DNA from 2 places in the Qipengyuania sp. L-5Y genome. Region 2 is predicted to be linked to the other one. Evidence: predicted binding sites of a transcription regulator. Region 2 holds the regulator's gene; the other holds the start of a gene.
The links. Region 2 encodes LexA, which represses DNA repair genes until DNA is damaged. Its sites were predicted from a motif close to GTTCCNCNCTTGTTCT; they were not measured.

Region 1: a site for LexA is predicted at 6,050-6,065, ahead of AC13F2_RS12950 (deoxyguanosinetriphosphate triphosphohydrolase). Genes of this name have one in related genera too.

The regions. Positions count from the first base shown of each region.
Region 1 is NZ_JBSXOM010000031.1:418,642-428,419, reverse strand. It holds gene AC13F2_RS12985 (TadA family conjugal transfer-associated ATPase) at 1-926, shown strand, start outside; gene AC13F2_RS12980 (hypothetical protein) at 940-1,170, opposite strand; gene AC13F2_RS12975 (hypothetical protein) at 1,287-1,415, shown strand; gene AC13F2_RS12970 (DUF938 domain-containing protein) at 1,463-2,068, opposite strand; gene AC13F2_RS12965 (fatty acid--CoA ligase) at 2,065-3,615, opposite strand; gene AC13F2_RS12960 (ABA4-like family protein) at 3,687-4,136, opposite strand; gene AC13F2_RS12955 (NAD(P)H-binding protein) at 4,155-4,856, opposite strand; gene AC13F2_RS12950 (deoxyguanosinetriphosphate triphosphohydrolase) at 4,849-6,009, opposite strand; gene AC13F2_RS12945 (aspartate/glutamate racemase family protein) at 6,124-6,813, opposite strand; gene AC13F2_RS12940 (SO2930 family diheme c-type cytochrome) at 6,985-8,013, opposite strand; gene AC13F2_RS12935 (parallel beta-helix domain-containing protein) at 8,010-9,203, opposite strand; gene AC13F2_RS12930 (hypothetical protein) at 9,257-9,601, opposite strand; gene AC13F2_RS12925 (NAD(P)(+) transhydrogenase (Re/Si-specific) subunit beta) at 9,603-9,778, opposite strand, start outside.
Region 2 is NZ_JBSXOM010000032.1:6,704-16,481, forward strand. It holds gene AC13F2_RS13675 (peptidylprolyl isomerase) at 1-1,529, shown strand, start outside; gene trpE (anthranilate synthase component I) at 1,537-3,036, shown strand; gene AC13F2_RS13685 (phosphodiester glycosidase family protein) at 3,033-3,866, shown strand; gene pip (prolyl aminopeptidase) at 3,863-4,825, shown strand; gene AC13F2_RS13695 (anthranilate synthase component II) at 4,901-5,515, shown strand; gene trpD (anthranilate phosphoribosyltransferase) at 5,512-6,504, shown strand; gene trpC (indole-3-glycerol phosphate synthase TrpC) at 6,506-7,291, shown strand; gene lexA (transcriptional repressor LexA) at 7,600-8,289, shown strand; gene AC13F2_RS13715 (ComEC/Rec2 family competence protein) at 8,305-9,778, opposite strand, start outside.

The DNA of each region.
Region 1 (9,778 bases), on a different contig from region 2:
CCCACCTCTTCCAGATTGCCCAGCGTATTGTGAACCAGGTCGGTCGCCGCGTCGATCAGACCACGCCTCTGGCCGACGCGCGCCTCAAGGATGGATCGCGCGTCAACGTCATCGTGCCGCCGCTCAGTCTGCGCGGCACGGCCATTTCCATTCGTAAATTCTCCGAAAAGCCGATCACGCTCGACATGCTCAAGGACTTCGGTTCGATGAGCGAAAAGATGTGTACCGCATTGAAGATCGCGGGCGCATGCCGGATGAACATCGTCATTTCGGGCGGCACCGGTTCGGGTAAGACGACCATGCTCAACGCCCTGTCGAAGATGATCGACCCAGGCGAGCGCGTTCTCACTATCGAGGACGCGGCCGAGTTGCGCCTGCAGCAGCCGCACTGGCTGCCACTCGAAACCCGCCCCCCGAACCTTGAGGGCCAAGGCGCCATCACCATCGGCGATCTCGTGAAGAACGCCCTGCGTATGCGTCCGGACCGTATCATTCTCGGCGAAATCCGTGGCGCGGAATGTTTCGACCTCCTCGCCGCCATGAACACCGGCCACGATGGCTCGATGTGTACGCTCCACGCGAACAGTCCACGCGAATGTCTCGGCCGTATGGAAAACATGATCCTGATGGGTGACATCAAGATTCCGAAAGAAGCCATCTCGCGCCAGATTGCGGAATCTGTCGACCTCATCGTGCAGGTGAAGCGCCTTCGCGATGGTTCGCGCCGCACCACTAACATCACCGAGGTGATCGGGATGGAAGGCGATGTGATCGTTACCCAGGAACTGTTCAAATTCGAATATTTGGACGAGAGCGAAGATGGCAAGATCTTGGGCGAATTTCGCTCGTCGGGCCTGCGCCCCTATACGCTCGAAAAAGCGCGGCAATTCGGCTTCGACCAGGCTTATCTCGAAGCCTGTCTGTAACGGGTACTGATCACTATCCCCGCAAGATTACCGGGACGGATAGTGCCAGCAGACCACCTCCGAACACAGCCAAAACCAGGAAAAGCCCTGTCCATGGCATCCAGCCTACGCGGTTGATTTCGCGGCGCCTGGACCTGCGCCGCTCCATCAACATGCAGATCAATGCGATCAGCAGGAAAGTACCGCCCCAGAACGCGGCGAGTTCGGCATCGCTGGCAAAAAGAAGAAAGTCGGGCTCGGCCATGGCGCGAGCATATGGATATGCTGCGGCTCAGGTTCAATTGCCTCGGGAACCGGTTGCATCATCTCCCGTTCTGTACCCGGAACCCAATCAGGGCGCCTTTTCGGGAAGGAAGAACCATGATCAAGAAAATCCTGCTTGCACTCGGCATCACTTCGATGACGCTGACCGCCGCAGCCTGCAACACCGTTCGCGGTGCCGGTGACGATCTCGAATCCGCCGCAAACACGGTGGACGACGAAATCTAAAGGCCTGACCACCTCACATCGAGAGCGCCCGCCACTGGCGGGCGTTTTCATTTGGGGTGGGGAGCGGGCCTGTAGACCAGCATAAGGTTGTTCGCGGGCATTGGGTGCCGCGCGGTACGGTGAAGGCGTTCGGAGCGTGCCAGATCATCCAAATCGGAAATCTGCCGGAGGCCCCATTCGGGGTTATGTGCTTTGAGGCTGGCGTCGAATTCGAGGTTCGAGGGCGCCGTGTCGGTGTCGTTCTCGATATAGGGGCCATAGAGGATCAGGGGGGCGTTGCCGGTCAGGATACGCCTTGCTCCGGCAAAGAGGCCTTCGGTCGCCCTCCATGGGCTGATGTGAACCATATTCACGCATAGGATGGCGTCTGCATTTCCAACAGGCCAGGGGGGCTGGGATGCGTCGAGTTGGATTGCGGGCCGCAGGTTGGCGAGCTTTGCTTCGCTGGCCCACGCGTCGATCGACTCCACCGCTTCCTGATCGAAATCGCTCGGCTGCCAGGTCAGTTCGGGAAAGCGGCTGGCCATGAACAGGGCGTGTTCGCCCGTGCCGCTGGCGATTTCGAGGACCAGTCCGCTGGCGGGTAGTTCCTGCGCCAGCACGTTGGCAATCGGTCCCGAATTGCGGGCCGTAGCGGGTGCATGACGTTTCAATTGACCTGCCTGTCCCGCCCTTGCCAGTAAGGGGCCCGCAGCTCGCGCCGCAGGATCTTGCCGCTGGCGTTGCGCGGCATTTCCGGAATGAGATCCACCGTCTTGGGCACCTTGAAACCGGCCAGCCGCTCGCGCGTGAAGGCAATGACGTCGTCGGGATCCAGCACCTGGCCCGGCTTTGGCACCACACAGGCCTTGACCGCTTCGCCCCAGGTTTCGTCGGGTACGCCGATCACCGCAACCTCTCCCACCGCCGGATGACCGTAGATCGCGCTTTCCACCTGCGCCGGATAGACGTTCTCGCCGCCCGATATGATCATGTCCTTCATGCGGTCCTGAATGTACACATAGCCATCCCGGTCCATATAGGCGGCATCCCCTGTATGCATCCAGCCGTCCTTGAGCGCCGCCGTCGTCGCGTCTGGAAGGTTCCAGTAGCCAGCCATGTTCGAGGGGCTTTTGCAGATCAGCTCGCCCACCTCGCCGATGGGTAGTTCCTCGCCGTCGTCACCCACCACCTTGAGCTCTGCGCCCGGAACCGCCCTGCCCGCCGATTTCATGCGCTCGTTGCCTTCGAGACAATGGTCCTCCGGTGGCAGCATCGCGATCGTGCCGGTTGTTTCCGTCATGCCATAGCATTGCAGAAAGCCCGCATCCGGAATGGTCTGGACGGCTTCGCGTAGAAGATCGAGGGGGATCGGTGCAGCGCCATACATGACGTATTTGACCCCCGACATATCGGTATTCCTCGCGCGCGGATGGTGAACGACCATCTGCAACGCGGCCGGGACGATGAAGAGCCGGGTGATCCCCTGTTCGAATCCGTCCAGCACGCCATCGGGTGTGAATTCGGCCTGCACAATTCCGCGTATGCCGGCAGCCAGCGCCATGATCCCCAAACCGGTTCCGCCGATGTGCGCGCATGGCATGCAGATGAGGATTGCTTCATCATCATCCCAGCTCGACCATGGTTGGGCCGCCTCTTCCGCCGGCTGGCGTAGCGAAAAGAGATTGGCATTCGTCAGGACCGCGCCCTTGGGATTCCCTGTGGTGCCAGACGTGTAGAGCTGGAGGACTGCGTCCTGAGGCCCGGCCCCTATAAAATCGTCGGCGGGTGCAGAAGCAATTTCGGCCTGCGCACCGCGCGTATCGATTACTTGGGGTGGGCTTTCCATCTGGCTGCAAGCCAGGGCAGCAAGATCATCGAACCCTTCCCCGGTAAACAGCAGCCGCGCCCCGGTGTCTTCGATGATATAGGCGATCTCCGGTGCAGCCAGTCGCCAGCCGATCGGGACCATGACCACGCCCATGCGCGCAGCCGAATAGAACAGTTCGAAATAATGGCGCGCATTCTTGCCCAGCCAGGCAATCCTGTCGCCCTTGGCCAGCCCGTGCGTTCGCAGCATGGAAACAATTCTGCGCGAGCGCTCCTCGAGCTGAGAAAAGGTCAGCGCATCGCCATCCTGTTCGAGCGCAACCTGATCCGGTTTTTCAAGCGCCCAGTGGTGGATGAGCTCATCGAATGTGAGCTTTTGCGTTTCAGTCATGAAGCCTCTCCGCTTTTGACAGCTTTTGCAGCATCATGCCATCTCGGTTGCTTCGTGCAACCTGTTTCGCGTCACTTCCAGCGACCGGCTGACCGGGCGCGTTTTTCCCGAATTACGAGCCATAGAAACAGTCCAACCGGCCCGGCCATGAAGGTGGCCACCAGGATCGGTGCCTGGACAAGCCGGGAGAAGTTCTTCGCGTCGGCATCGCGCGCGATCCACAAGCCGGCGAAGAGGTCGAAGGCGAGGTAATGTATCCACCCGATGGTCACACCTCCATCGCTGGCAAAAATCGCGCGTACGCCTTCGATCGTCGAAAAGCTGGCCGAGCCGCTTGAGCCACCCGGATCGAACGTTTCAGTAAGGATGCCCACGAGCCCGACGAGATACGCAAAGCTCAACAGGCCGACCCCTGCGTAAAGGACAGCAGCCAGCAATGCCGGCCAGCGCGGAAGCAGTATCAATCCGGCCCACATGGCCATGGCGAGCAGGTTCGCAGTGCTGAAAACCGTATCCCACATGCCGGATCTCCTTAGGCTCTAAGTCGCGTCGTGTTCGATCTGCGGTAACGTCTTCGCTGCGCGCAGTATGCCGTCATTGTCATGGACGAACCGGCCCCTCGCCGCCCGTTTGGCAAGCGCAAGCGCAGCCTGGGCGACACTGTCGGCCCTTATTGCGCGGAACCGGCGGTAGCTGCCGTGCAGCAGGAGGTTGCCCAAAGGCGCCGCCGCGATACCAAACCGTTCCGCTGGACGGCGATCGCCCTCGCGCTTTCCGATCAGAAGGCCGGGCCGCAGTATGTCCAACCGGCCGAAGCGCATCTTGGTCAGTTCCCGCTCGACCTCACCCTTCACTTTCAGATAGAACTTGCTCGACATTGGATCCGCGCCTGCAGAGCTGACATGGACGAAACGTTCTACATCCAGTTTCCTGGCAGCCTGCGCGGTTTCCAGAACCAGATCATGATCGACGGCGCGGAACGCCGCTTCTTCCTCGCCAGCTTTCTTCCACGTCGTACCCAGCGCACAAATCAGAGCCGTGGGCCGTATCGCCTCGATTACTTCGCCCCACTTGGCAGGTTCAGCGACGAAAAGTTCCATCCGAATACCGCGAGGCAACTTCATTTCGCGCCGCGCAATGCCCGTCAGGCGAACGTCCTCGCGCCCGATGCACTGACCGATAACCGTCGTGCCGATCAGCCCCGTTGCGCCGATCAACGCGATGCGGATCGTATCAGACATTGCTCAGTCCCTCAGGGGCACGACCGTAAATGCGCCGACACTGATCGATGGCATAACGATCGGTCATACCCGCGATGAAATCGGCGATATGGCGGCTGCGCTCCGGTTCCTGTTTCGGCAGCGATGCAAGCCACGGTGAAGGCAGATTGGTTTCATCCTGATGGTAGGCTGCGAACAGGCGGGCAATGACGTCCCGGGCATGTTCAGCCGTCGCGATCTGTTCATCGTGATAATACAGCCGATCGTACATGAACCGCTTGAGCCTACGCTCGTGCTCGCGCATCGCCGGAGTGAAAGTGGCCAGTTGGCGCCCTGCTGTGCGCACTTCGTCGACGCTCATGATCCCGCTGGTCTGCGCGCGGGTTTGCGTGATCACGTCGTTTACCATCAACCCGATCTGCGTCCTGACGAGCTCGCGCTGCTGGCGATCGCGCGGGGCGTGAGGAAACCGCCGTTCGACTTCGCGCCATTGATCGGCAAGCCAGTCGAGCGAGAGCAGATCGTCGAGCGAGAGGAAACCTGCGCGCAGACCATCGTCTATGTCGTGATTGTCATAGGCGATATCGTCCGCAACAGCGGCGACCTGCGCTTCGAGCGAGGGCCAGGTCGACAGTTCGAGGGAAAACGCCTGATCGATTTCAGCAAGCGCCCAGCTGGGAGCCGCCACGGGGCCGTTGTGCTTGGCCAGACCTTCAAGCGTTTCCCACGTCAGGTTCAAGCCATCGTGGTCGCAATAGGGACCTTCGAGCCGGGCCAGGGTGCGCAGGCCCTGAGCATTGTGATCATAGCCGCCCGCATGGACCATTGCCTGTTCGAGCGCTTTTTCGCCTGCATGTCCGAAAGGCGGATGTCCGATATCATGCCCGAGACAAAGCGCCTCCGTCAGATCTTCGTTAAGGCCCAGTTCGCGTGCGATTACCCGACCGACCTGGGCCACTTCCAGACTGTGTGTCAGGCGCGTGCGGTAGTGGTCACCATCCGGTGCGATGAAGACCTGCGTCTTCGATCGCAGGCGCCGGAATGCGATGGAATGGACAATCCGGTCGCGGTCACGCTGGAATTCGCTGCGGGGGCCGCGCGAACCTGCTCGTTCCTCGGGAAACTCGCGCCCGCGACTTGCGGCGGGATCGGATGCGTAGGGTGCTGTGTGCATGCGCGGCGACGCTTAGGTCAGCGGCAGGGGGGCGACAACGTGAACGAAAAGCGAACCCGGCGGATTTTCGGCAGGTTGTGCGGCGCAGAGGCCGGGTTCGTCGTCCGGATCAGGTCAGGACAGAATCCAATCCGCCGCAGCCCGGCAGTGAATATCGGTGGAATTGTAGACCGGGAGCACGTTGGCGTCGGTATCGACGACGAGTTCGAGTTCGGTGCAGGCGAGCACGATGGCTTCCGCCCCTTCTTTTTCCTTCATCGTAATGATGGTCTTGAGCGCGCGTTCGGCATCGCGTGTGACCCGGCCGAGCATGAGTTCCTTGTAAATGATCCCGTCGACGAGTTCGACATCACCCTGATCGGGCGCGAGCAGGTCCACGCCATGCGAAACGAGACGCTGGCGATAGAAGCTTTCCGTCATCACGAAACGGGTACCCAGAAGCGCGGCGTTCTTGCAGTCGTCTTCCTCCATCGCCTTGCCAACGCAATCGGCGATGTGGAGCACCGGAATGGAGACGGCTTCGGTCAGGCGATCATAGACCTTGTGCATCGTATTGGCTGCCATGACGAGCCCTTCGGCTCCGCCAGCTTCCAGCCGCCGGGCAGATTCTACCAGCGTCGAAGCGATGCTGTCCCAATCGTCGGCGTTCTTGGCCGCCGCGATTGGCGCATAGTCCAGACTTTCGATCAGCATCGGAGGGCTCGCCATCGGCGGCGCCTTCTTCTGCACGATTTTATTGATCCGTTCGTAATATGCCCGAGTGGAAATCCAACTCATGCCCCCGATAATGCCGAGTTTCCGCAACCGTCCGTCCTTTTCCGCCCTGAAATCAACCTGATCGCAGTTTGCCCACGTATCAGGGGGTTAGAACGGGTTGCGCCAGAGGCGGTTCCATCGCTTTTCGATGCTTCTGCGCCAGTGTGTCCAAGAAGGCCCAAAACGAGGTATTCCCGCCAGCAGACGAGCGTGCGAACGTCACGGTGTCATCCGTGCGATCCAGCGTCGTACTATATCCAGCCCGTCGTCATCGACTGTGGATTTGCCAAGCTCGGGCATCGCAACACCGGGCTCGGCGCTGGCCATGCGATAGGTCAGGATGGATGTGTCGGGCGAACCCGGCACGATATCGAACATGTGGCCGCCAGCCCCGCGACCGGCGGCAACCGGGCGTTTGCCGATCCCGATCGCATCCGGTGACTTCTGTTCCCAACGCAGGTCCAGCCCGCTGTTGGAAGCTGTCGCATCGGGCTGATGGCAATGCGCGCAATTGACGTCCAGATAGCCACGCGCGGCATCGGCCAGATCCGCACTCTGGCGCAATTCCCAGATCGGCAACTGGTCCGATCCATCCGGGACCGCATCGAGATAGGCCGAGGCGACCATTTTGCCGAGCCATTCGCGCGACAGGTTTCGCGCCTTAGGTCCAATCGGAGTAACCGCACCGCCGAGGCCATGGCATTCCTTGCACTGGTTCTTGTTCGGAACGCGGTAGCTGATAGCCTCCCCGCCCAGTGTCGTGACATCGACACGCGCGCCTGCAATGGCCAGCCGCGCCTCGGTCTGTTCGTCATTCCAGACGTAAGGCAGTGCCAGCCAGCCATCCGCGCGATGCAGCAGCACACGCGTTTCGATCAGGCGGCGCCCGCCATCCTGATCGAATGCGAAAGTCTTGATCAGCGCCCCTCCTACGGGAATGTCGACCAGTCCTTCGCCTTGCGCCTTCATCGCTGCGCCATCGGGCAGATAGACGAAACGCAGTTTTTCGGCGCCGTCCGAATAGAGGGGTGTATTGAGCCGGTAAGGCGTGACCCCCTGCCCCGGTTCCTGTTCAGTCTGGTTTTCGAAGAAGCCGAAGTCGGACAAGTTCTGCGGCAAACCCTGCAGCACCGCCGCATCGTTCACCTGTGCGCGCGAGTTTGCCGGATGGAGAAGTTCCGCCCGCACCGCAACGGACCCGGCCAGCGTGAGGCATGCGCTGGCGAGCAGGGCGACAGCCGGTTTCATGCCCCCAGCCGGTCGTCCAGTTCGGCGGGCGCGCCAATGCCGTTTCTGTCGAATTCGCCAGTCGGCGCCGCAACGGTCAACGGCCCGGGCTTCGCCGCATCGAGCCCCTTGCCCACTTCGGTGAGATTGAGGCTCCAGCCGGAGGTATCCTCGACCGCGGTCACGGAGCCAAGCCCATCCCATAGCACCGGCGGCAACTCGCCCCCGAACGCGCCGAGCAACATCTCCGCCCCGTCGAGCTGAGGATCGTAACCGCCGCCGTCATAGAGGTTTTCGCCGATCACGACGTCGCGCGGAAGCGGGTTGTACCGCTCGTCGTCGAAGCTCTGGGTGTAAGCGATGACCATGATCGGAGCCGTCGGATTTCTCGAAAGGATGTTGTTCTCGATAAGGACCTTGTCATTGGCCATGATCAGGATGCCGGTGCCCCGGCGCACGCTCGCGACGATGTTGCCGGGAGGGGCAAAATTGGGCGTGTCGTTCGCGACCACGAGATTGTTCGCCACGATCACATTGCCGCCGCCCATGACCGGTAGCGCCGGCAGATCGAACACCAGAATGCCGCCGGTGTTGCGCGTCGCGACGTTATGTTCGACCAGGGCATTGCGGCTGTTCTCGATCTCGATCCCGGCCACATTCGCCTCGGCGATCGAATTGCGCACCGTGATGCCGTTCGATTGGCCCACATAGATGCCGGCATCGGATGCCCCGGTGACCTTCACGCCGTCGATCAACACCCCGGTGCTTTCGACGGGATAAATCCCGTAGGCCCCGTTTTCCGCGTGCGGGCCGCGCGTCCATGTGACGCGGATGCGGTGATAGACGATATTGTCGGCGCCCTTGGACTTGATACCGTCGCCCTTGGGGTTTTCCAGCGCGAAATCGCGCAGGGTTACGTTGTCGCTGGTGACCAGCAGCCCTTCGCCCGAACCCTGCTGGCCGGTGAAATCGAGGACCGTGCCGTCCATTCCCGCACCGCGGACGGTGACATTGTCGACATCGAGGCTGAGGCCATCGGTGACGGTATAGCGGCCCGCCGCAAGGACGATCTCGTCACCGGGCTCTGCAAGGATGAGCGCCTCCTGCAAGGCCTTCTGAGCGTCTTCGCCCGGGGCGACATTATGTGTCGCGGCGAATGCGGGCATTGCACAAGCGAGCAATGCAGCGGCAAGCGGCAGTCTGATGGTCATGAGTCTCTCCCTTGCAACGCATTGTGGCGCAAGGTCGAACGATTGCAAGCGTCTCAGCCGGCCCCGAAAGCGCATATGGCAGCGGACGTGGCGGAAACTTCCAGCACTTCGGGGTCGTCCACGCGGCGTACCCGCTCGAGAAACTCGGCGATGTTCAGCGGAATATCCGCTTCGCCTTCCTCGGGCCGGAGGCTTTCGAGCTTGCGCAGCTGGCCGATCGAAAGCCGGTCCGCCATGCGGCCTGCCATGCACTCTGCCATGGGCTGGGGCAGTCCGGCAGCCACCATTTCATCCTCGAGCCTGTCTTCCACCGAGCCCTGGAAGCCGCCGCCAACGGTGGCCCACAGGATCAGCCCGGCGATGACCAGAACGGCAAGAATAATCGCGACCCGTTTCATGTCAGTCGAGCGCCTTCACGATTTCTTCGACCATCTTCTTGGCATCGGACAGCAGCATCATCGTCTGGTCCATGTAGAACACATCGTTATCGACCCCGGCATAGCCCACGCCACCCATCGACCGCTTGATGAAGAAGACCTGCTTGGCCTTGTCCACGTCGAACACAGGCATGCCAT
Region 2 (9,778 bases):
ATTTCGACGAACAGACATATCGCCAGGCGCTGGCCATGCAACGGATCAGCGATGCTCAGGTCCGCAGCGATCTCGGTGTCGGCCTGCTTTCGCAGCAATTGCTGATACCGGCCAGTTTCGGGGCTTCGGTGCCGAACAAGCTGGCCTACCGCTATGCACAGTTGTTCAAAGAACGCCGTCAGGGTTCCATCGCCCTTCTGCCCGCTGCAACATACGCCCCGTCGGGCGCCGCCGATCCTGAAGTTCTACGTGCTTATTACAACGCCAACCGGGAAGCTTTCGTCCGCCCCGAGCGCCGCGTCATCCGCTACGCAACGTTCGATTCTGATGCCTTGGGCGACCGCATCGAACCGACCGAGGCCGAGATCGCAGCCCGCTATAAGCGCGACGCCGAACAATATGCCGCAAGCGAAACACGGAACTTCACGCAATTGATCGTACCCACCGAAGCGGCGGCAAAGTCGATTCGCGACCGCGTTGCTGGCGGCGCATCCTTCGAACAGGTCGCACGGGAAGCGGGTCTGCGCGCGTCGCCTGTGGTGGACGTCACACGCAGTGCTTTGGCCGCGCAATCCTCTCCCGCCGTTGCCGCAGCATATTTCGCCGCGGCTGATGGCGCGATGACAACGCCCGCCCGCAGTTCGCTTGGCTGGCACGTTGCGAGCATTGATTCGGTGGATGCTACCCCGGCCCGCAGCCTTGCCGATGTCCGCGGAGAAATCTCCGACACGCTTCGCGAAGAAAAGCGCGTTCGCGGCCTCGCCGATCTCGCTACCGAGATTGAGGAGCAGTTGCGTGACGGTGCTACGCTCGCCGAAGTTGCCGACGATCTGGATCTTCAACTGTCGAACACCGGGCCGACGCTCGCCGACGGTCGCATGTTCGAAAATCCGGAACAGTCCGTGCCAGACGTCCTGCGCCCCGCACTTGCCACGGCTTTTCAGATGGAAGTGGAAGAGCCCGAGATTGCACCGGTCGATGGCGGACAGACCTATCTCGTCTATGAAGTAGGCGACATCGCCGGGGCCGCTGTCGCCCCCTACCAGGAAATCGAACAGCTCGTCGAAGCGCGCTGGCGTGCAACCGAGGGCATGAAGGCGGCCCAGGCCGCTGCCGATCGGGTGATGGCCCGGGTGCGTAAAGGCAATACGATGCAGGCAGCCCTTGCTGCAGAAGACCGCCGCGTGCCCCCGGCTCAATCGGTTGATATGACGCGCGAGGATCTCGCTCGCCAGCGCGAGCAGCGCGTACCGCCGCCTCTCGCCCTCCTGTTCAGCATGGCCGAAGGCACCACGAAAAAGCTCGATGCCGGCGGCAACACCGGGTTCTTCGTGGTCAAGGTCAACGACATTACCATGGACGACATCGCCAAGGACGACCCGCTGATCGAACAGGCGACCCGTCAGATGGGCCCCCTGATCGGCGAAGAATATGCCGAACAGCTCCGCCTCGCCATGCGTGAAGAGCTGGGTGTATCGCGCAATCCGTCGGCTATCGATGCTGTTCGCAAGCAGCTGATCGGCAACTGAGGCGCATTTGAGCACAAGTCTCAAAGGCGTCGACCAGGCGCGTAAAGCGCTGGCTGACGGCAGGCCTGCGCTGGTCTGGCGGCAGGTGGTCGCAGATACCGAAACGCCTGTCGGGGCGGCGCTCAAGCTATTTTGCGAAGGCCGCGGCGATTTTCTGCTCGAGTCGGTGGAAGGCGGCGACGTGCGCGGCCGTTACAGTCTCATGGGTCTCGATCCGGATCTCGTGTTCAGGGCGACCGGCGATCGGGCGGATATCAATCGCGACTGGCAGAACGATCACCATGCCTTTGACGCTTGTGAAGGTGGCACGCTCGAAAATCTTCGCGCATTGGTGGAATCCTGCCGCTGCGATGTGCCCGATGAATTGCCGCCAGCCCTCGCCTGCCTCGTCGGCCATTTTGGCTACGAAACGATCGGCCTCGTGGAGAAGCTGCCCCGCCCTCCCCACGGCGAACTCGATCTGCCGGACATGCTGTTTGTCCGGCCCACGGTCCTGCTTGTTTTCGACCGGCTGAGCGACGCGCTGTTCTGCGTCGCGCCCGTCTGGGACGAATTGGCGATGGAACTTGCTGGCGAACGGATCGACGACGTTCTGCGCAAACTTGCTCAGCAATTACCACCGTCTGCAAACACCGTAACGGACCATCCCGATCCTTCTCTGGCCCCGACCATGTCCGCCGCGGATTACGAAACGATGGTTCTCAAGGCTCAGGACTACATTTCGGCTGGCGACATTTTTCAGGTCGTCCTCTCTCAGCGCTTCACTTCGCCTTTCACACTCCCGCCGATGGACCTCTATCGTGCATTGCGGCGCGTGAACCCATCGCCTTTTCTCTATTTTCTCGACATGCCCGGCTTTGCCATTGTCGGCTCCAGTCCGGAAATCCTCGTGCGCGTGCGCGATGGCGAGGTCACCATTCGGCCGATTGCCGGCACACGGCCGCGCGGCGCCAATTCTGCGGCAGACCGGCTTGCCGAACAGGACCTGCTGGCCGATCCCAAGGAACGCGCCGAACATCTGATGCTGCTCGATCTCGGACGCAACGATGTCGGCCGCGTCGCCGCGTCCGGGACCGTTACCGTGACTGAGAGTTTCACTGTCGAACGCTACAGCCACGTCATGCATATCGTCAGCAATGTCACCGGGCGGCTCGATCCGTCGAAGGATGCGATCGATGCAATGTTCGCCGGCTTCCCTGCGGGCACCGTCAGCGGGGCGCCCAAGGTCCGCGCCTGCGAGATCATCGCCGAACTCGAACCGGCGACGCGCGGCCCCTACGCTGGTGGCGTCGGCTACTTCGCCCCTGACGGTTCGGTGGACAGCTGCATCGTATTGCGGACAGCCGTGGTGCAGGACGGCATGATGCATGTGCAGGCTGGCGCAGGTATAGTCGCCGACAGCGATCCCGCCTATGAACAGAAAGAATGCGAAGCGAAGGCGAGCGCCCTGCTCGCTGCGGCCAAGGAAGCCGTACGCCTCGCGAGGGAGCCCGGATTCGGTCAATGAGAATTACAATCGCCGCCCTCGCCCTCTTGGCATTGACTGCTTGCGAAGCGCAGCCCGAAGGCGAACCCGTCGCCCGCGCGCGCATCGATGGCCAAGCGCGGGTGGATCCCACGCCAGATCCGACCCCGACCGAAACGCTCGCAAGCCAGGTCGAAAGCGCCTGCCGTTCGATCATTTTCGAAGATACGCCGGTCACGCATTGCCTTGCCGTCCCGGCGCGTCACAGCATCAGCATGGCACTTGGGCGTGACGGCAAGTTCTATCGCAGCCTGACCGACTTCGCGGCGGCCGCCGATGCGCAGACCGTCGCCTTTGCCATGAATGCAGGCATGTTCGACGATGACGGCGAACCGATCGGGTATTTCGTGGAAGATTCGGAACGGCTGCATCCGCTCAATACCGCCGATGGCGAAGGCAACTTCCACATGAACCCCAACGGCGTTTTCTACGGCACCGATGGCGAATGGGCCGTGCGCGCCACGGATTGGTTTCTGGAAAATGTGACGGAGCGTCCTCAATTCGGGACGCAATCCGGCCCCATGCTGGTCGTCGATGGCAAGATTCACCCGGAAATCACGCGCGACGGACCGTCTAAATTCGTGCGTAACGCCGTGGGCGTGGACGATGAAGGCCGCGCGCATTTCGTGATCTCGAATGCGCCGATTTCGTTCGGCAAGCTCGCCCGTTTCTACAAGGACGAGCTGCACGTGAAGAACGCGCTGTATCTGGATGGGAATGTTTCTCAGCTCTGGAACCCCGCCACGGAACGGCTCGATACCGGGGCCCCGATCGGACCCATCGTCGTGGTTAGAAAGAAAGCTTCCGAATGACCGATACGCGCTGCGCCCTCTATCCCGAGATCGAACCCTATCAAACCGGGATGCTCGATGTCGGCGAAGGCCATTCGCTCTATTGGGAACGTGTCGGCACCAAGGGGGCAAAACCGGCCGTCTTCCTTCACGGCGGTCCGGGTGGCGGGATGTCGCCTGCCCATCGCCGCCAATGGGACCCCGAACTCTATGACGTGCTTCTGTTCGACCAGCGCGGCTGCGGCAAATCGCTTCCTTTCGCTGAAATCGAAAATAACGATACCTGGCGCATAGTCGAAGATATCGAACGTCTGCGCGAAATGTGCGGGCATGAAAAATGGCAGGCTTTCGGCGGTAGCTGGGGCTCCACCCTTGCCCTCGCCTACGCCCAGAAATATCCCGAGCGGGTAAGCGAGCTCGTATTGCGCGGTGTGTTCCTCGGCCGACAAAAGGAAAAGGACTGGCTCTATTCCTACGGCGCCAGCGAAATAATGGCCGAACAGTGGGACGACTTCACCGGCCTCATTCCAGAAGCCGAACGCGGCGACCTCGTGAAGGCGTATCACAAGCGTCTGACCAGCGATGACGAAGACACGCGCCTTGCCGCGGCAAGGGAATGGTCGCTGTGGGAAGGAACCGTCGCCACACTTCTTCCCGATCCCGCCCTGCTCGACAGTTTTGCCGATCCTTCCAAGGCCGTTCCCTTTGCCCGCATCTGTGCCAAGTTCTTCCTCGAGGATTTCTTCCTCGAAGAGGCGCAGTTGTTGACGAACGTCGACAGGCTCGCCGGCATTCCCGGTATCATCGTCCAGGGCCGCCACGACATCTGCACTCCGCCAGTCTCCGCGTGGGAGTTGAAAAAGGCCTGGCCGGAAGCCGACCTTTGGATCGTTCACGATGCCGGACACAGCGCGGGAGAAACCGGGATCGTCGACGGTTTGGTTAAGGCGACGGACAAGCTGGCAGGCAAGAAAGCCTGACGTCACGCCGACGTTTCGCATCCCGCAGCTTTCCTTGCTTGAAAGCCGCGCATCGCGCCTCCATTGACGCCACGAATGACCGACCGCCGATCAATCCTCGTAATCGACAATTACGACAGCTTTACCTTCAACCTGGTCCATTACCTGATGGAACTGGGGGCTGAGGTCGAAGTCGTGCGTAACGACGCCGTCACTGCCGATGAAGCTCTGTTGGCAGGTCACGCAGGTTATCTCATATCGCCGGGCCCCTGCACGCCCAATGAAGCCGGCGTCAGCCTTGATCTGGTGGCAGCATGTGCAGACGCCGGAAAGCCGTTGCTCGGTGTGTGCCTCGGCCATCAATCCATCGGCCAGTTTTTCGGCGGACGCGTGGTCCGCGGGGGGCTGATGCACGGCAAGACGTCACCCGTCACGCACGATGCCACTGGCGTATTTGCCGGACTGCCGTCTCCGTTCAGGGCAACGCGCTATCATTCACTCGTGGTCGAAGACATTCCCGCCTGCCTGGACGTGAATGCCACCAGCGAAACACCGGGTCTCGACGGCAGCAGCGTCATGGGGTTCCGCCACCGCGATCTGCCCATTCACGGGGTCCAGTTCCACCCGGAAAGTATCGCGACCGAACATGGTCACGCCCTGCTCGCCAACTTCCTCGAAATCTGCGGCATCGCCGCCAAGGTCCCGGCATGAAAACGCTTCCCGACGCAAAGCAACATCTTGGGGAAGCGGAAGCCGAAGAGGTTTTCGGCTGGATCCTCGACGGTGAAACCGATGACGATGCGATCGCACGGTTCCTGGTCGATATGTCCGCTCGCAGCGAAACATCTGACGAGATCGCCGGCGCTGCGCGCGCGCTGCGGCAAAGGCTCATTCCCGTCGACGCGCCCGAAGGCACGGTGGATTGCTGCGGAACCGGGGGTGACGGACACCACACCCTCAACGTCTCGACTGCTGTCAGCCTCGTCGTCGCAGCTTGCGGCGTGCCCGTCGCCAAGCACGGCAATCGGGCCGCCAGCAGCAAATCCGGCGCGGCCGATACGCTCGAGGTACTAGGCCTCGACATGGAAGCTGCAGGAAAAAGTGCCGAGAAGACGTTGGCGGAACTCGGGATCTGCTTCCTTTTCGCCAAGAACCACCACCCGGCCATGGGACGGATCCAGCCCATTCGCCAGAAGCTTGGCGTTCGTACGATCTTCAATCTGATGGGTCCGCTTTCGAATCCGGCCGGCGTGAAGCGGCAGCTTATCGGTATCGCGCGCCCGGCCTATGTCCCCATCTATGCCGCAGCCAAGGCAAAGCTGGGCACCGACCGCACTTTCATCGCCTCGGGCGACGAAGGGCTGGACGAACTGAGCCTTGCCGGCGGCAACGAACTGGCTGACGTTCAGGGCAACGATTTCGAGATGCGCCGGGTGCTCGCGGTACATGCCAATCTGCCCCACGCACCGGTCGAGGCTATTCGCGGTGGCGATCCCCGTCACAATGCCCGCGCGTTGGAAGCCCTGCTTGCGGGCACACCCGGACCTTATCGCGACGCGGTACTTTTCAACGCCGCGGCCACTATGATCGTCGCCGACCGTACAGACGACTGGACGGAAGGCGCCGAAATCGCCGCCGAAGCACTGGATTCCGGCAAAGCCAGGACCTTGCTCGAAAGCTGGATCGCAATGGCCGCCTGATATGAACAAGCTAGAACAAATCTGCGCCACCAAAAGAGAAGAAGTGGCCGCACGCAAGCGCATGCGGTCGCTGGCCGATCTCGACGCTTCCGCTCGCGAACAGACCGCCCCGCGTGGTTTCCGCTCTGCGCTCGAACGTGCGGAACGGTCCGGCTTCGGCCTCATCGCCGAAATCAAGAAGGCTTCACCCTCGAAGGGCGTGATCCGGGAAGATTTCCATCCCGCTGCCCATGCCCGCGCCTATGCTGCAGGGGGCGCTGCGTGCCTTTCGGTTCTCACCGACGCCCCGTATTTTCAGGGTCACGAAGATTATCTGGTCGAAGCGCGATCGGCCTGCGAATTGCCCGTCCTGCGCAAGGATTTCATGGTCGATACTTGGCAGGTGGCCGAAGCGCGCGCACTCGGCGCTGATGCGATCCTGATCATAGTCGCCGCACTCGATGATGGTGCGATGGTGGAGATCGAACGGGCCGCGGTGGAATATGGCATGGACGTATTGGTAGAAGTCCATGATCACGCAGAGATGGAACGTGCAGCATTGCTACAGTCGCGCCTCATTGGCGTGAACAACCGGGACCTGCGGACCTTCTCGACCGATCTCGTCACGACCGAAGCCTTGGCGCCTCTGGCACCTGAAGGTTCGCTTCTGGTCGGCGAAAGCGGCATTTCTCGGTTCGAAGACTGCCAGCGCTTGTCACACGCCGGGGTGAACAGCTTCCTGGTCGGCGAAAGCCTGATGCGCCAATGCGATGTCGAAGCGGCAACTCGCATGCTGCTCGGGAACTGATCTGTCCTACACGCTGCTGACCGGTTAAAGGTATCAGCTCCAGACCAAGCCCGCTGCGTTCTGGCACGATTTCGGCCTCGGTGCGGGGTGACTTTTTATCCCCTTGGACAGTGGTCCATGTGGTCCATGTCTCCCCTGCCCGTCCGAAAAGCTTAACGTCAGCGGTTTCTCAGCGTGCTGATCCGGATCGAACCATGAACGGTTGTTCCGCAAGGAACGGCTGAATTGCTTGACTTTGCAATTTTGGTTGCTTAATTGTTCCGCATTCGTTCACGGCTTTCGTGAACACGCGATACGGAGTTCGCACAATGCTGACCGCCAAGCAGCACGAATTGATCCGGTTCATCCAGCAACGTCTGGAAGACACCGGCATTTCCCCCAGCTTCGAAGAAATGAAGGAAGCGCTCGATCTGAAGAGCAAGTCGGGCGTACACCGCCTGATCTCGGCGCTCGAAGAACGTGGCTTCATCCGGCGCCTCCCCAATCGGGCGCGTGCGCTGGAAGTAGTCAAGCTTCCTGAAAATGCCGTGATGGGGTCGCCCGCTCCGGTGGCGGCAAATGATGCCGTATCGGCTGCTATCCCGGCAAAGGCGGTGGCGCCCGAACCGGCCAACGATATCATCGATGTTCCGCTTCATGGGCGGATTGCCGCCGGCGCCCCGATCGAAGCGATCGAAGGTCAGTCCAGCATGCCCGTGCCGGCCGCGCTGCTCGGTCCGGGCGAACATTATGCCTTGGAGGTTTCCGGAGATTCCATGATCGAAGCCGGGATCTTCGATGGCGACTTCGCTCTGGTAAAACGCACGGACACGGCCCGCGATGGCGAGATTGTCGTGGCGCTGGTCGACAACGAAGAAGCGACCCTGAAATACCTTCGCAAGGATGCAGGCCGCGTCGTGCTCGATCCGGCCAACGGCGCATACGAAGCGCAAGTTTATGAACCCCACCGGGTTCAGGTTCAGGGAAAACTGGCGGGCCTGCTCCGCCGCTACCACTGATTTGCTGGCGCGCGCCTACTCACGCGGCGCGCGCCACCATCCATGCTCGCCCTGATCCTGGGCGACCGTATCGATCCGTTGATCTGCCAGGTAGATCGAAGCGCCCCCTTCCCGGTCGAGAAATCTTCTGTCCGCTTTGAGCCAGCGCGGCCGACAACTGTACGGCAGATACCGGTCGGCAATGACGATGTCGGCCCGCATGCAAGCCGCGGCCAGTGCCCGCTCTTCCACGAGATCTCTATTGCGGGCGACGAGGACGGACCAGGGTCGCCCACCCCGTTCTAGGGAGAAGACGCAAAACTGGTCGCTGCACCGGCTGCGCAGCCAGTCGGCAATCTCGATAGGGATCTGATCCGTACCGGCCAGTTCGAGCAGATTGTCCTGAGCATATCCGCCTTCACGATCGTGCAGAACCAGCAACCGTTCGGCCTCGTTGGCAACGCCTATGTCGCGTCCGTCACGCGTAATGAGGATATCGGGTATCGGGGCGGTGATCATCAGCACGGCAGAGGCGATAATTGGCCCAAAACCCAGCAGGCGCGCCCTGCCGTGCCATAACGCCAGCCAGAGCGCCCCGCCCACGTATAACCCTATCGCTCCCATGCCGATACGCGGCGCAAGTTTGACCGACCCCGGCTGCTCGGCGAAGAAATGGGCAATGGCCAGCAGCAGGTCGAGCGACTTGCCCACCAGCCACCACGCCGGCGCGCCCGCTCCGATCAGATCGAGCGCCAAAGCAAGCGCCACCAGCGGCATCGATATGAATGTGACCAGCGGAATGGCGATCAGATTGGCCGCCGCTCCATAAACGCCGGCGCGATGGAAATGGAATAAGACGATTGGCATCAAGGCCAACTCGATGACCAGTCCGGTCAGGAACAGCATTGCCGCCCGTCTCGACATGCGACGCAGCCAGCTCTCCTGTCGCGGTGCGAGAAAGTCCCGTACCGCACGCACATTGTGGAGCGATACGATGGCGATGACTGCCGCAAAACTCATCTGGAAACTCGGCCCGACGAGCGATTCCGGCCACAACGCGAGCACGACTCCCGCCGCGACGGCGATCATCCGCATGGACAGTGGTTCTCGTCCTACAGCCAAAGCGACGAGTACGAGCAGAGCTCCGATACAGCTACGCACGGTCGGCACTTCGGCGCCGGTAAGCAGTGTATAGCCAATACCAGCGATAGCCGATGCCCCGGCGGCCACCAGCGGCAGCCGGATGCGCAGCGTCAGCCAAGGCCAGAAGGCCAACAGCTTCAGAACCAGGAAATAGGTCGCAGCTATGATCGCGCTCACGTGAAGGCCGCTGATAGACAGCAAATGGGTCAGCCCGGAATCTCGCATCGCCTCTTCGTCCGCTTCGGGAATGGCTCCGCGGTCGCCGCTCGCCAGGGTAGCTGCGATGGCGCCTGACGTTCCTTCGAGATTGGCTCGAACATATCGCGAGAGCTGTCTCTGAGCGGATGCTATGGACAGTCGGGATGCG